DNA from 3 places in the Arthrobacter sp. efr-133-R2A-63 genome. Region 3 is predicted to be linked to each of the others. Evidence: predicted binding sites of a transcription regulator. Region 3 holds the regulator's gene; each other region holds the start of a gene.
The links. Region 3 encodes HrcA, which represses chaperone genes, less so after heat shock. Its sites were predicted from a motif close to TTNGCACTCGNNNNNNNCGAGTGCNAA; they were not measured.

Region 1 (5,314 bases), on a different contig from region 3:
TTGCTTTCTCCTGCCGAGGGGTGATTGACAGAACCACCCCGGCTTGCAGTTCATGAGCGTCTTCGTCAATAACATCTGTTGGGAAGTCACCGGCCATCTGGATGTGCTGGCGACGATTCCGGAGTATGTATGGCGCAACCCAAACGATCCACAGCGCGACAGCAATGACCAATATCACCGAGCTGCTGAGAGGGAAGTCCACAATCAAAACCGTAGAAGCAAATAGCCGGAGGCCACCGCATTGCCAACGGTGTGTCGTCGGAGAGTCGGCAAATCAATGGACTTATGACCCTTATTCGCCGAAAGCGGCTAGTTGGCTCCGTGCCGAAGCCAAGCGGCCAGCAAGCCTCCGGGGACCTCTTCCGAGGTCAACGCAAAGCTTCGATGGTCAGCCCATTCTCCGTTGATGTGAAGGAAACGCTCGCGGCGCCCTTCGTCGCGGAATCCCAACTTCTCGACAACTCGCAGGCTCGGCCCGTTCTCCGGCCTGATGTTGATCTCCATCCGGTGCAAGCCAAGGGCTTTGAAGCAATGGTCGGTGGCCATGGCAACCGCAGTGGGAGCTATTCCGCGGCCGGCCCGGGCCTGGTCCACCCAGTAGCCAAGCGTGGCCGTCATCGCCGATCCCCACATGATCGAAGAGACCGTCAACTGCCCTACGATCCTAGGCTCCTGGAATCCAGGAATACGCTCCGTGATCACAAAGGGGAGCGCACTCGCTTGCCGGGCCTGGGCGTTGAGGGAAGCCACCATCTGCCGGTAGTTGGGAAGGCGACCACCCGGGGCCGGGTTGGAGGCTTCCCAAGGCGCCAGCCAATCACTGTTGCGTGAGCGGACCTCGGTCCATTCCTTCTTGTCCCGGTAGTGAATGGGACGCAACATGAGGTCGCCGCATTCGAGCGTCACCGGCCATATGGCCGACCCCCACACAAGGACCTACTTGCTGAGGCCGGCGGCAAAGCCCGGCAGCCACTCCCGCAGTCCAGGCCCGAGGTCTTCGCTGTCGCATGCGAGCTGGACGCAGGCTTTGAGGTAGCTGAGCTTGTCTCCGGTGTCGTAGCGACGGCCACGGAAGACGACTCCGTAGACGCCGCTGCCCTCACCCTCGCCGGCAGCCAGGACCTGAAGGGCGTCCGTCAGTTGGATCTCTCCCCCACGGCCCGGTTCGGTCTTCTCGAGAACGTCGAACACCGAGGGGTGGAGTACGTACCGGCCGATCACGGCCAGGTTGGACGGAGCTTCGTCGGCAGCAGGCTTTTCGACAAGTTGTTTGATGCGGACGTAGCCGTCTTCACCGATGTCCTCGATGTCCGCGCAGCCGTAGGCGCTGATCTGGGAGGGCTCGACTTCGATGAGGGCCACAACGGATCCACCGGTTTTGTGCTGGACCTCGATCATGTCGCTGAGGAGCGTGTCCCGGGCGTCGATGAGGTCGTCGCCGAGAAGAACCGCGAAAGGTTCGTACCCGACGTGCTGCTTTGCACGCAACACTGCGTGTCCCAGCCCCTTGGGGTCGCCCTGGCGGACGTAGTGAATATCGCCGAGGTTGCTCGTGGCCTGCACCGAGTCCAGCTTGGTGATGTCTCCCTTGGCCTCCAGCGTCGCTTCCAAAGCCGGTACCCGGTCGAAGTGGTCTTCCAATGCACGCTTGTTGCGGCCTGTGATCATGAGGACGTCATTGAGTCCCACGCTCACAGCTTCTTCGACAACATATTGGATGGCCGGTTTGTCGACTACCGGGAGCATCTCTTTGGGCATGGCTTTAGTGGCAGGCAGAAACCTGGTGCCGAGTCCGGCTACAGGGATAACGGCCTTGCGGACGGCGCAGTTATTGGAAGTCACCGGACTAATCTAACGGAAGTAACTGGACAATGGGCAAAAAGGAACGTGCCGGCCAAAAGGAGCACACCGTTCCTTTCCCCATCCCTGAGCCGCACAGCAGCGGGAAATGGAGCAAAAGTGACTTTGAAAGACGACATCCGCCGGGATCACCGCAAGCGCCGGCTCTCCTTGACCGGGCAACAGCGCGCAGAGGCTGGAGCGGGGATTGCCCGCCGGGGCGTTTCATGGGCGGCTGATGTTGCCCATGGGAGACCCGCGACTTTCGCGGCCTATCTCGGAGTGGCCGCCGAACCGCCCACAATGCCTTTGCTCGCTGCGCTCCACGCGGCCGGGCACAGGATCCTCCTTCCCGTCTGCGAACCGGAACGGCGTCTGAGCTGGGTCTATTGGACACAGGAGACCGCTTTTGTCCGCTCAAAGTATGCCCCGATCGACGAGCCGGTGGGCGAACGTTTCGACAGTGACGTCATCAAGGATGCGACCGGAATCTTCCTGCCGGCCACCGCCGTCGACGAGGGTGGAAACCGCATCGGCCAAGGGGGCGGTTACTACGACCGGCTCCTCGACAAGCTCGACGCCGACGGGAACCGTCCGCCGACTGTGGCCGTCGTCTACGACCATGAAGTACTGCCTGCGGGGACGATCCCGGCCGAACCGTTCGACAAGCCGGTGGCGGAGGCACTCACCCCACATCGGATCGTCCAGCTTGTTCGGCCCGCATGATGAGGCTTTACCGGCCTGTCTGCTTCGCCACATTCCCCTGTCTGCTTCGCCACATTCCGTAGTACCGGTCCCGACGCCGGATGATAGAATTGGCACTCAGGCCCTGGGACTGCTAATGGACGGAACAATCCGCCTCGGCAGCACAGGACCTGCAGTTCGTCCCGGAGGAGGATCACCAGTGCCCACTTACGCCTATGCCTGCAAAGACTGCGGACATGCCTTTGACATCGTTCAGGCTTTCACGGACAGCTCCCTGTCCGACTGTCCTGAGTGCCAAGGATCGTTGCGCAAGAAGTTCAACAGCGTGGGCGTTGTCTTCAAGGGATCGGGCTTCTACCGCACCGACTCCCGGGACTCCAAGGGAAGTACTGTTTCGGCCGCTCCCGCGGCACCTGCCGCATCTCCGGCTCCGGCGTCCGTTCCTGCGGCTGCCGCGAGCTGATTCCTGGGTACCAGTTGCCCCCGGTTTTCCACATAGCTCAACGTTTCCACATAGCTCACTAAGGCCCTGCCATGCGCCTTAGTGCCCGGTTAGCGTGGCAGCATGCCCGCAACCCCGAACGCTTCCCAAGGCCCCGGTTCAGCATCGCCTGGCTTCGGTCCAACCAGGCCTTCATCGATTCCACGCAATAGCCTGCCGGGGCCGATTGCCGCGTCCCACACCCGCCGTCTTCGGGGTTTCCCCTCCAAAGCCGGAGGCCGCTTGGGTCCTCCCAAGAGACAGTACAAGCACCGCACCTTCGCTAGCTGGCTGAACCGCAACCGTCGCCTCGTGGTGGCACTCCTGCTATGCGTGGCGGTCGGGGTCGCAGTCCATCAATTGACTCCTGCTTCGGAGCAGCGAGCCATCGTCCTGGCCGCCGCGCGGGATCTTCCTGCGGGGTCCAGCTTGACGGATTCCGACCTCAAACCACTCGAAGTCCTTCCTGACGGAATCCCAGCCGGGGCGCTCACGCCCGGCACTGCCTATAGGGGAAAGCAGCTCGCCTCGCCCCTGCAGAAGGGGCAGATCCCCACAGACGCGCAGATCCTGGGACCCGGCCTGCTGACCGGCACCGCACCCGCGACGGCGGCCGTTCCGCTGCGCATGGCCGATCCCGCTTCTATTCAACTCATCTCGCCGGGCCAATTGGTCAACGTTGTGCTCACTGCGGCCGACGGGTTCGAAGGGCCCGGCAGGAAATCAGAACTCCTGGCGGCTGCGGTCCCGGTTTTGTGGACGTCCGCGCAAGGAGGCAAGGCCGGCCAATGGTTGGGCACGAACGAGGCGGACGGCCTTGTGGTTGTCGCTGCCAATCCGCAACAGGCCGAAATCCTGGCCGGGGCTTCCACACGCGGGAAACTGTTCTTTGTCCTCGTCAGTCCCCCAGGTAACCGGTAATGCGAAACCCCGCCGGAGAGTCACCACCATGATGGTCCATTCAGCCCCAGTGCGGGGGCCTTTGTTCCTTCAGCCAAGCGTCATGGTCGTAGCTGGATTCATCGCCCCAACGGCGCGGATCGTCCTCGGAAGCTTTCTTGGGCAGAATACCTTCTCCTGCCGGCTTCCGTTCCGGTGCGGGCTTCACTTCTGCCTTCTCCTGCGTGGCCAACCCGGTATCAGCGTCTGCCGCTCCGGCGCTGGTGTCCGCGGGCGGCCTGGAATGAGTGCTTTTGCTTTCCGCCATTGCGTTTCCTTAGGGGATAGCCGGACCCGAGCCAGCGCCTTGCGCGCCGCTGGACCTGGCCGCGGAGGGTTCCGCCTGGCTATTCAGTTCCAATTGTTCAACATCGATGTCCAGGAATCCATCCTGGACATCACCATACGATGGCGCCACAGGCTTCTCGAGTCCCAGATAGGATCCAATGCGATCCGCGCAGGACGAGGGATCCGTGAATACTTCGATGGTCCACAGCGACATGTAGCGCCAGCCAAGGCGTTCCAGGAGCTGTGGCCGGAGCCTGCTGCGCTCCCTCACGCTCATGCGGCGGTATCGTTCCGTGCCATCCGATTCAATGGCCACCGGCGTAGGCATTTCGCTGTCATCCCGGCCGATCGTGTGCACGGGATCGGCCGCCGCGGCGATGTCCAGGACTCCGTCATAGTGGTGCCACACGCGCGCTCCCCGGGCTCGGAGCCGCTCGCCCAGATCCGCCACCAACGGATCCTCGCCGAGCGCTTGCTCGCTGGCGGCTGCCCTGGTGGCCGGTGTCCCCAGATCGGAGTTCCCCGACAGTTCACGGTCAAGGAGTTCATGGAAGTCGACGGCGCCGTGGGCCAGCCGGTCAAGATCGAGGTCTTCCGGACGGAAGCAGCTCAGGACGTGCATGGACCTTCGGGAGCGGGTCATAGCCAGGGCAAATTTGTTTCGCCCGCCTTCGACGGACAGAGGGCCGAAACTGTGCAGCGCCCGGCCATGCGGGGTGCGCCCGAAGCCCAGCGAGAAAATGATGTGGTCGCGGACCAGTCCCTGCGCGCGCTCCAGATCCACCACGCGGAAGGACTCCGCGCCGGCGTTGAAGAAACCCGAGAGCAGCGGATAGTTGGGAAGTTGGAGCCGGATGGCTTCACCGATCCTTGCGGCATGGCGCAGGCTTGCGGTGACGACGGCGAGCGAGGTCCGCGGCCGGAGGCTGGCGTGTTGAAACACCAGGTCAACTACGCGGTTCACTTCGGCGGCGACAGATTCGACACCTTCGTGGTCGGCACCAGGCAGGCCGGTGCCGTCCGGGATGTATTCAACCACTACCGAGCGGTCCAGCCCCGTGA
Region 2 (5,314 bases), on a different contig from region 3:
CTGTCGGCCTCGTGGCGTTCCTCGTCCTTCCGAAGCTGGGATTCACCTCATCGACGACGCCGCAAGCCGTCGCCACGGCGGGCGCCTCGAAGCCAAGTGCCGCGGCGTCGCCCTCTGCGAGCAGCATGCCGTCTCCAAGTAGCTCTGTGCAGGCATCCGGGCAACCAAGCCCGAGCGATACTCCCTCCAGCACGCCGACCCCCACCACGGCGCCCTTGGACAAGACCGCGGTAGTCGCGGTCTACAACGGCACCACCACCGGTGGACTGGCTGCCCGTGTGGCCGGCATGGTGCAAGGCGGGGGATGGCCGTTGTCCACCGTCGCCAACTGGGGCGGCATGCCCCAGCAGACGTCGTCGGTCTTCTACAAAGGCGCGGCCCAGAAGGGCAACGCCGAAGCGCTCGGCAAATTGCTGGGTATCTCCAACCTGGTGGACAGCGCCGAGTTCCAGCAGCCCGTAGTTGTCATTCTGGGCCCCGGTTACAAGTAGGAACTCGGTTACGCCTCAATAACATTGCGGCTACCCGCACCCAAGGTTGCGCTACGGCAACGTGACTGTGGTTACAGTAGTTGTGAGCTGGCCCGGAGATCCCGGAAGCCGGCCACAGCTAGTTGAAAGTGTGGGGATCATGGCTTTGGGAACCGTCAAATGGTTCAATGCCGAAAAGGGCTACGGATTCATCACCGTGGATGAATCCGGTGACGATATCTTTGTGCATTGGTCCGCCATCCAGATGGATGGCTTCCGTGCGCTCGAAGAAGGACAAAGGGTCGACTTCGAATTGGGCGAGGGCCAGAAGGGCCCCCAGGCAGAAAGCGTGCGGCTTATCTAGTGGGTGTTGCGGCAACAGGGCTGTCCCTGCCTCTTGGGGTGCGCCGGTCCCGGGTATCGTTGGCAGCACCTCTCCTTGCAGGTTTTGCAGCCTTGGCCGTTGGACTGGCCGGGTGTTCCGCCCCCGTTGGCAACGCCAGGCTCAGCTCCGTCACTCCGAGCGGCGACGGCGTCCTGCGCGTCGGCGTGATTCTGGACAATACGGGTAGTTCCGCCTTCCTCAACGAGTCCGAGCTGGCAGCGGCCAAATTGGCCGTCAAGCAGATCAACGACTCCGGCGGCTACAAGAACCGCCCGGTCGAGTTGCTCCCGGAATCCGCGGCCGGCGAAGGCATCAGCGCCAGCCAAGGGGCCAGCGCGGCGGCCTTCACGGCCGATACAGCCACGCAAGCCAAGGCTTTGCTTTCGGCCCACGCCGACGTCGTTGTGGGGCCGACGGATTCGAGCCATGCACCCGCCGCCATCGATGTGCTGGCTCCTGCCCGGATTCCGCTCATCTCGCCGGCCAACACGGCGTCGGGGCTGAGCAGCTACAAGAACGGCGGTTTCTACTTCCGCACCTCGGCCGCTGATGCCGCACAGGGGAGCGTCTTGGCGAAGCTTGCCCACGACGGCGGCGCCAAGAGGATTTCCGTCCTCCACGAATCCGGGGACTACGGCACTCGTGTTTCCGGAGCGGTCATGGACGCTGCCCGCAGCCTCGGAATGGAGGCAGTGACCAACACGGAATTCGCGGCCGGCAAAGCAGCTCCCGCCGCGGCGGGCATCAAGTCCGGCACTCCTGACGCCGTCGTCGTGGTTGCCCGTGATGGCGCCCAAGGCGCCCTGGCCGAGCTCTTGAACGCGGGGTTGAGCGGCAAGAACCTGATCTTGAGCGACGGTGCCATCCGCCAATACGGAACCGCGCTGGGAGCCGGTGGCCTCGACGGCGCGCGGGGAATTCTTCCAGGCGTCTTCCCGAGTGCGGAGTTCCAGGCGGACCTGACCGGCATCGACCCCAAACTCAAGGACACAACGTACGCGGCCGAAACGTACGACGCCGTCACCCTCGCGGCGCTCGCGGCCGCGGCGGCGGGCGACGACGCCGGCGGTTCGATCGCAGCCTGGCTCACCACCGTGTCCGGCGGGACACGTCCGACGTCGGGTGATGCGGCAACGAAGGAACGCACGTCCTGTACGTCATACAAGGACTGCCTCGAGGTGCTGAAGGGGGCCAAGCTTCCGGATTACGACGGCGAGTCCGGCACCATCGGGTTCGACGCCAATGGCGACGTTACATCGTCCAATTACATGGTCTTCACCTACGGTGCAGACAACACTGCGCGGGTGAGTGGCAAGGAGACCGCCTCGCGGACTCCGTGATCGGCTTGTGCCCGTAGCGAATTCCCCTGGCGTGGCGAGCAGTTTCCCTCGCTTGCTGCTTGCACTCTCCTCGGGTGAGTGCTAATTATTGATTAGCACTCTCAAGCACTGACTGCTAATTCTTCACGGCTCCGGCCGTCTGGAAACACTGGCGGTGTTTGGGGGAACAAAGAAAACCTTGCTGGGGTGAGATCCCGAGCGCGCGGCGTACAGAGGCCGAACGCGAAGGATCGTCCGTCGCGGGCACCGCAGTGAAGGCACCTTCTTAACGACTGTCCCGAAAGGACTACCGCCGTTATGGCCAAGATCATTGCATTTGATGAAGAGGCACGCCGCGGTCTCGAGCGGGGTCTGAACATCCTCGCCGACGCCGTCAAGGTCACCCTCGGCCCGCGTGGACGCAACGTCGTCCTCGAAAAGAAGTGGGGCGCCCCCACGATCACCAACGATGGTGTTTCCATCGCCAAGGAGATCGAGCTGGACGATCCTTACGAGAAGATCGGCGCCGAGCTGGTCAAGGAAGTTGCCAAGAAGACTGACGACGTCGCTGGCGACGGCACCACCACCGCCACCGTCCTGGCCCAGGCCCTCGTCAAGGAAGGCCTGCGCAACGTAGCTGCCGGCGCCGACCCGCTGTCCCTCAAGCGCGGCATCGAGAAGGCTGTTGAAGCCGTCATCCGCGAGCTGCTCGCCTCCGCCAAGGAGATCGAGACCAAGGAAGAGATCGCAGCCACGGCTTCCATCTCTGCCGGCGACACCGAAATCGGTAACCTCATTGCTGAAGCCCTGGACAAGGTCGGCAAGGAAGGCGTCATCACGGTCGAGGAGTCCAACACCTTCGGCCTGGAGCTTGAACTCACCGAGGGCATGCGCTTCGACAAGGGTTACATCTCCGCTTACTTCGTCACCGACGCAGAGCGCCAGGAAACGGTCCTCGAAGACCCGTACATCCTGATCGTCAACTCCAAGATCTCCAACGTGAAGGAACTCGTTGCGGTCCTGGAGAAGGTCATGCAGTCCAACAAGCCGCTGCTGATCATCGCCGAAGACATCGAGGGCGAGGCCCTGGCCACCCTGATCGTCAACAAGATCCGTGGCACCTTCAAGTCCGTTGCCGTCAAGGCTCCGGGCTTCGGTGACCGCCGTAAGGCACAGCTCGCCGACATCGCGATCCTCACCGGCGGCCAGGTCATCTCTTCGGAGGTCGGCCTCAGCCTCGAGAACGCAACCCTCGAACTGCTCGGTAACGCCCGCAAGGTTGTTGTCACCAAGGACGAGACCACCATCGTCGAAGGTGCCGGCGACGCCGACGCCATCGCCGGCCGCGTGGCACAGATCCGTGCCGAGATCGAGAACTCCGATTCCGACTACGACCGTGAGAAGCTGCAGGAGCGCCTGGCCAAGCTGGCCGGCGGCGTTGCAGTCATCAAGGCCGGTGCCGCAACCGAGGTAGAGCTCAAGGAGCGCAAGCACCGCATTGAGGACGCAGTCCGCAACGCGAAGGCTGCCGTTGAAGAAGGCATCGTCGCCGGTGGTGGCGTTGCCCTCATCCAGGCCGGTGCCAAGGCATTCGCCAACCTGCAGCTCGAAGGCGACGAAGCAACGGGCGCCAACATCGTCCGCGTTGCCATCGACGCTCCGCTCAAGCAGATCGCCCACAACGCCGGCCTCGAGCCGGGCGTTGTCATCGACAAGGTCCGCGGCCTGCCGTCGGGCCACGGCCTGAACGCCGCAACCGGCGTTTACGAGGACCTGCTGGCTGCCGGCGTCAACGACCCCGTAAAGGTCACCCGCTCGGCTCTCCAGAACGCAGCCTCCATCGCTGGTCTGTTCCTGACCACCGAGGCCGTTGTTGCCGACAAGCCGGAGAAGAACGCTCCGGCCATGGGTGGCGGCGACGACATGGGCGGCATGGGCGGCTTCTAAGCCCCCGCTGTAGCTCACCAGCCACACGCACGACGACGGTTCCCGCCTCAGGTGGGGGCCGTCGTCGCCGTTTAACCACCACGCCCGCTCACGTATGTCGGGTTTTGGCGGAACGCCCGCTCACGTTTGCGGTCCGGGAGTGTCGGGGTGGTCTGGCAGGATGGAAAGCATGACGATTATTGCTGCCGCCGACGGTTCTGCCCTCGGCAATCCCGGGCCTGCCGGTTGGGCCTGGTACGTGAACGACTCTTGCTGGAGGGCCGGGGGGTGGCCGCACGGAACCAACAACCAGGGCGAGCTCATGGCGGTGCTGGACCTCTTCCGGTCAACGGCACACGTTCCCGACGAAGAGCTGAAGATTCTGTGCGACAGCCAGTACGTCATCAATTGCATCACCAAGTGGATGCCAGGGTGGAAGCGCAAGGGCTGGCGCAAAGCGGACGGGAAGCCCGTCTTGAACGTCGATCTCCTCAAGGACATCGACCAAGCCATTGTCGGCCGCAAGTACACGTTCGAGTGGGTCAAGGGCCACGCAGGCCACGACCTCAACGAGGCTGCCGACGATCGCGCCCGCGCGGTGGCCACCGCATACCAGCAAGGTATAGCCGCTCCCGGCGGACCCGGTTATCCCGGAGCCGAAGCTGCAGGGTCTTTGGCCCGCACATCATCAGCGGGCACGCCACCAGCTCGTATGCAGTCAGCCCGCACGATGCCTGTGGAGGCGCCGTCGCTTTTCGACGACGATCATGACGACGCCGATGCGCCGGATGAAGACCTGACGTTGTTCGGCGGCCAAGACCTTTCGGACGGGTCGCCTTTGCTCAACGCGACGGTGGCGTTCGCGGAGCAGGAGGCGTTCATCGAGCCCACCCTCTTCGCCGGTGACGACGAACAAGCGGTCCTTGGCCAGGACGGCGGGCGCTCAGACGAGGAAACGGTCATTCTTCTTGAGAAGGAGCTCCTGAGGCCCGACGTCAGGGGAGACCTTGGACGTACGGGGATACTGCTCCACCCCGACTTTACCGAGATTGGCAGCTCCGGACGTGTCTGGTCCCGGGACGAACTCATGATGGCGTTGGAGGGAAATCCGGGCGAAACCGCTGAGATCGAGGTCATTTCCGCGGAGCGCCTCTCCAGCAACACCATGCTGCTCAACTACAGAAGTTACGGACGAACCGGCTCGGCCTTGCGGA
Region 3 (5,314 bases):
GAGCCGGGTCCCCTTGGTGGTCCAGTGGGCGCGCGACGCCGGCCTTGCCGTGAGCCTCGACCTCATCTACGGCACTCCCGGTGAGTCCATGGCTGATTGGCAGGCGTCCCTGGAGACCGCCTTGTCCTACGCCCCGGACCACATCAGCGCCTATGCGCTGATTGTGGAAGAAGGCACCAAGCTGGCCGCACAGATCCGGCGCGGAGAAGTTCCCGGGATCGACGACGACGACCACGCCGCCAAGTACGAACTCGCCGACCACCTGATCAGCGCCGCAGGGCTGGACTGGTACGAGGTCAGCAACTGGTCCCGCACTCCCGAACAGGCGTGCAAACACAACCTTGCCTACTGGCGGGGAGACGATTGGTGGGGCATCGGGCCCGGTGCGCATTCCCACATGGGCGGCGTCCGCTGGTGGAACGTCAAGCACCCCACCGCCTATGCCAACAGGCTTGGTAGCGGGGCCTCACCGGCCGCTGGACGCGAAACGCTCGACGCCGGAACCCGGGAAGTGGAACGCATCATGCTGGAGGCGCGGCTCGGCACCGGGCTTCAAGTCGACGCGCTCGACAAAGTGGGCCGTCACGCCGTCGCAGGCCTCATTGCCGACGGCCTGGTTGAACCCGCAGCGGCCTTCCAAGGACGACTGGTCCTGACCCTCAAGGGCCGGCTGCTCGCAGATGCCGTGGTCCGCCGGATCCTTCCGGACTAACGTCCGGCGCGGACGGCGGGCGCGCGAACCGTCATAGGCACCCGCGAAGAACGGCTACTTGATCCAGCGCAGGTTGAAGCGGTAGCGGTGCGGCTGTCCGTGGTTGACGCGGATTCCAGCGGACACCGAGAAGCAGGTCACCGCGACCCAGATTCCCGTGGCAAGGACCGCGAACAGGTTTCCCACCACCGGGAGCAAGACGAGAATGTTGGCGAGCACCGCGGCAATCGTCGGCGGCAAAGTGAAGTTGAGGGCTTCCTTTGATTCCTGGGCCGTGAACGGACCACGTTCGCGGAAGATCAGGTAGATCAGAAGCGAAGGCACGCAGCCAAGGATCCCGCCGAAGTGCGCCAAGGTTGCCCACTGCCGGTCTTCCGAGGCGGTCAAGGGCAGCGCGTTGGCAGGAACGCCGTGGTACTGGGACTGGCCCGAGGTGCCGTCCCGATCGTCAGGAGCGTTGTCTGCCACAGTTTCTTCCTTCGAGTAGCTATAGGTGCGGTGTTGCTGTCCCAGAATACTTGCTCGGCACGGGATCGGACGACCACGTCCGGGCCCGGAGGCATCCAAACCATCATGCGACGGTCAGGAAATCGATCACTTCCTCCACGCGACCCAGCAAAGACGCTTCCAGGTCGGCGTAGCTATGGACGGCGCCCAGAAGCCTCTGCCAACCCAGTCCCACGTCTTCGGCCGTCTCGTGCGGCCAACCGAACGACCTGAGGATGCCGGTCTTCCAATCCGTGCCGCGCGCTACGGTCGGCCATTGTTCGATCCCCAGCACCTTGGGCCGGATTGCCTGCCAGACGTCCACATACGGGTGACCGACGATCAGGACGTTTCCTTTGGCGCCCGGCAACGTCATGGCGTCGGCAGCGATGCGCGACTCCTTCGAATCCGGCACCAGGTGATCAACCAGGATTCCGAGCCGGCGGCCAGGGCCGGGGGAGAAGGCGGCGATGGCCGCCTTGAGATCGTCCACGCCGTGCAAGGGCTCGACGACGATGCCCTCCACCCGCAGATCGTCTCCCCAGACCTTTTCCACAAGTTCGGCGTCGTGCTTGCCTTCCACCCAGATCCGGCTTGCCTTGGCGACCTGGGCCCGCTGGCCGGCCACCCGGACGGAACCCGACGCCGTCCTGCCCGGTTGGGATCCGCCCTTTGCGGCCGCCCCGCGCGGCACCGGCGGGAGGAGCTTCACCGCTTGCCCCTCCAGCAGGAATCCGAAACCAAGCCGGAACGATTTCGCTTTTCCCCGCCGGTCCTCAAGCACCACGATGTGCATGCCTCCGGACTTCTCCACCCTGGTCACGGCCCCGACCCAACCGGACTGCACGTCCTCGAGCACCATTCCGCGTTCAACGGGCACTTCAGGCAGTTGCCGCTTGGCCGGCGAGGAGAGGTCTTGCGGGCCCCAATTGTCGTAAGACACGGTCTTCACACCACTTTGCGCTAAGGGATCGGTCACGGTCCTTGGAATTCCGCAGGACCGCGCGGGCATCATGTTCGCCGCGAGCGGTACCAATGCTAACAACGAGGTGGCTCATACTAGACTTGTTAGCACTTGGGCATGTTGAGTGCTAACTGTAGAAGTACCGGTTGTTGAATGGAGGTGGGCAGTGAGCGAACCACGCAAGCTTGAAGTGCTACGCGCCATCGTGGAGGACTACGTTCACTCCCGCGAGCCTGTCGGCTCCAAAGCCTTGGTCGAACGGCACCATCTGGGAGTGTCGAGCGCCACCATCCGCAATGACATGGCCCTCTTGGAAGAGGAAGGCCTCATTGCGGCACCGCACACCAGTGCAGGCCGCATCCCCACGGACAAGGGCTACCGCCTGTTCGTGGACCGCATTTCCGAGGTCAAGCCGCTGTCGGCTGCCGAGCGCCGGGCCATCCACTCGTTGCTTGAGGGCCCCGACGACGTCGAGGACATCCTGGAGCGCACGGTCCGGCTCCTGTCCCAACTGACCAACCAGGTCGCCGTCGTCCAGTATCCCCACCTGAGCCGCGCACGCGTCCGGCACATCGAGTTTGTCCTTTTGGCACCGCGCCAGGTCCTGGTAGTGCTGATCGCGGATTCGGGCAAAGTGGAACAAGGCGTTGTACACGCAGCAGCGGACACTGCCGACGAAGAGCTCATGACGTTGCGCGCGCGATTCCTTGGAAGCATTGCTGGCTCACAGCTCGACCTCATGTCCCAAGTCCTGCCCTCGGTGGTGGCCTTGTGCCCGCCGGCGCTCCGGAACCTTGCAGGCGCCCTTGCCCACGGTCTCCAAAGGCTCGCCGACCGGAGCCGCGACGAACGCATGGTCATGGCCGGCACGGCCAACCTGGCCCGCTCCAACGTGGACTTCCCCCTGAGCATCGGCCCTGTCCTCGAAGCGCTCGAGGAGCAGGTGGTCATGTTGCGGCTGCTGTCGGACATGGCGGAAGACCCCCGGGGAGTCACGGTGAGCATCGGCCGCGAAAACCCCTATGACGGCCTCTCCGAGGCTTCGGTGGTTGCCACGGGCTACGGTCCGGGCAGCAGCGCCAAGATCGGCATTCTTGGACCCACCCGCATGGACTACCCCAACACCATGGCGGCCGTCCGGGCCGTCGCACGCTACCTTTCCCGCATTCTGGGCGGTTGACGGCTTCGGCTGGAACCGCCCCGCAAGAAACGCAGTGTACCCGTAATAAAGGAAGAGATACCGACTTTGAGCAGTCACTATGACGTTCTGGGCGTCTCGTCGGAAGCAACCGGCGAGGAGATCAAGAAGGCCTACCGCAAGCTTGCACGTAAGCTCCACCCCGATGTGAACCCCGGGGCCGGCGCTGCGGAGGAATTCAAAGCCGTGACCCACGCTTACGAGGTCCTCTCCGACCCCCAGAAGCGCCGCGTCTACGACGCCACAGGCAACGAGAACGGGACGGACAACGGTTTCGGCGGCGGCTACGCAGGCCAGGGATTCGCGTTCCAGGACATCTTCGACACCTTCTTCGGCGGAGGAGGTGGCGGCATGCAGGGGCCCGCATCACGTATGCGTCGCGGGCAGGACGCCCTCATCAGTGTGCGCATCGACTTGCGCGAGGCTGTCTTCGGCGTCAACAAGAAGCTTGAGGTGGACACTGCTGTCATCTGCCCCACGTGCGAGGGCTCATGCTGCCGCGCGGGCACCCACCCGGAGCGCTGCGACATCTGCGGCGGCTCGGGCCAGGTCCAGCGGGCCGTGCGCTCGATCCTCGGCCAGGTCATGACCGCGGCACCGTGTGGATCGTGCGAAGGTTTCGGCTCGATCATCAAGGATCCTTGCAATGAATGCAACGGCCAGGGCCGCATCCGCAGCCGCCGTTCGCTGACCGTCAAGGTGCCGGGCGGCGTCGCCACCGGAACCCGCATCCAGCTGTCGTCGCAAGGCGAAGCAGGTCCTGCGGGCGGGCCTCCCGGCGACCTCTACGTGGAGATCCGGGTAAACGGCGATTCCACCTACCTTCGTGAAGGCGACGACCTTCATGCAACGCTCAGTGTTCCCATGACCGCCGCGGCATTGGGCACGGAACTGCAGCTTGAGACCTTCGACGGCCCCCAGGAGATCGACGTCAAGTCCGGCACCCAGTCCGGCGAAGTCATCACCCTTCGCGGGCTGGGCGTCACCCACCTGCGCGGCTACGGCAGGGGAGACCTCAAGGTGCACCTGCATGTGGAGACGCCCGGCAAGCTAGACGCCGCCCAGGAAGACCTGCTCCGCCAACTGGCCAAATTGCGCGGAGAGCAGTTCACCGAGGGCAAGCTCGTGGCCAGCGGCGGTATGTTCGCGAAGCTGCGGGACAAGCTCGGTAACCTGTAGCGGTGAGCAACCCCGTATTCTTCACCGCTGCCGGAACCTTGGACGGACTCGGCACCGGTGACACTTTCGTGCTCGACGGCGCCGAAGCCAGGCACGCTGTCACGGTCAAGCGCCTGGAAATCGGCGAAGCGGTCGACATCGCCGACGGTGCGGGTAAGCGGCTCACGGGCACCGTGGCCGGATCCGGGCAGGGTACCTTGACCGTCCTTGCCTCCGCCGTCCAGGAGGAAGGCCGCCCGGCCGTGCGGCTTGTGCTGGTCCAGGCGCTGGCGAAGGGCGACCGTGACGAGCTTGCCGTCGAGACGGCGACGGAACTCGGTATTGACGCCGTCGTGCCCTGGCAGGCCGAGCGTTCCATCGTCCGCTGGAAGGGCGACCGGGCCGCCAAAGCCCACGCGAAGTGGCAATCCGTCGCCACCGCGGCCGCCAAGCAAGCGCGGCGCGCGTGGATTCCCGAGGTGCGTGCCGCCGTCGACGGCTCCGGGCTGGCTGCGGCGGTAGCCGCGGCTGACCTGGCGATCATCCTTCACGAGGACGCGAAACGTCCCTTGCGCGACGTCCTGGAGAATTGGCGCGGCGGGATTTCCGGCGAGGACACCGACGCGGGGCGGGAAGTCCTGCTCATCGTCGGCCCGGAGGGCGGCATTTCACCGCGCGAAGTGACCAAGCTTAGCGACGTCGGCGCCGTCACCGCGCTCTTGGGCCACCACGTGCTTCGCTCGTCGACGGCGGGTCCTGCCGCCGTCGTACTGGCCAGCGACATTCTAGGGCGCTG

Region 1: QRN45_RS00620 (FmdB family zinc ribbon protein) is a predicted target of HrcA. The motif match lies at 2,655-2,681, and genes of this name have one in related genera.
Region 2: groL (chaperonin GroEL) is a predicted target of HrcA. The motif match lies at 2,254-2,280, and genes of this name have one in related genera.

Annotation. Positions count from the first base shown of each region.
Region 1 covers NZ_JARVRG010000004.1:6,136-11,449, reverse strand. The annotation lists gene QRN45_RS00640 (hypothetical protein) at 1-1, opposite strand, end outside; gene QRN45_RS00635 (GNAT family N-acetyltransferase) at 310-882, opposite strand; gene galU (UTP--glucose-1-phosphate uridylyltransferase GalU) at 937-1,842, opposite strand; gene QRN45_RS00625 (5-formyltetrahydrofolate cyclo-ligase) at 1,960-2,565, shown strand; gene QRN45_RS00620 (FmdB family zinc ribbon protein) at 2,744-3,007, shown strand; gene cpaB (Flp pilus assembly protein CpaB) at 3,269-3,946, shown strand; gene QRN45_RS20980 (hypothetical protein) at 3,987-4,232, opposite strand; gene QRN45_RS00610 (AAA family ATPase) at 4,242-5,314, opposite strand, start outside.
Region 2 covers NZ_JARVRG010000036.1:71,459-76,772, reverse strand. The annotation lists gene QRN45_RS18980 (LytR C-terminal domain-containing protein) at 1-491, shown strand, start outside; gene QRN45_RS18975 (cold-shock protein) at 631-834, shown strand; gene QRN45_RS18970 (ABC transporter substrate-binding protein) at 927-2,195, shown strand; gene groL (chaperonin GroEL) at 2,493-4,121, shown strand; gene QRN45_RS18960 (ribonuclease HI family protein) at 4,291-5,314, shown strand, end outside.
Region 3 covers NZ_JARVRG010000017.1:55,833-61,146, reverse strand. The annotation lists gene hemW (radical SAM family heme chaperone HemW) at 1-712, shown strand, start outside; gene QRN45_RS08395 (DUF4870 domain-containing protein) at 767-1,180, opposite strand; gene QRN45_RS08390 (DUF3097 domain-containing protein) at 1,284-2,141, opposite strand; gene hrcA (heat-inducible transcriptional repressor HrcA) at 2,329-3,342, shown strand; gene dnaJ (molecular chaperone DnaJ) at 3,409-4,539, shown strand; gene QRN45_RS08375 (16S rRNA (uracil(1498)-N(3))-methyltransferase) at 4,542-5,314, shown strand, end outside.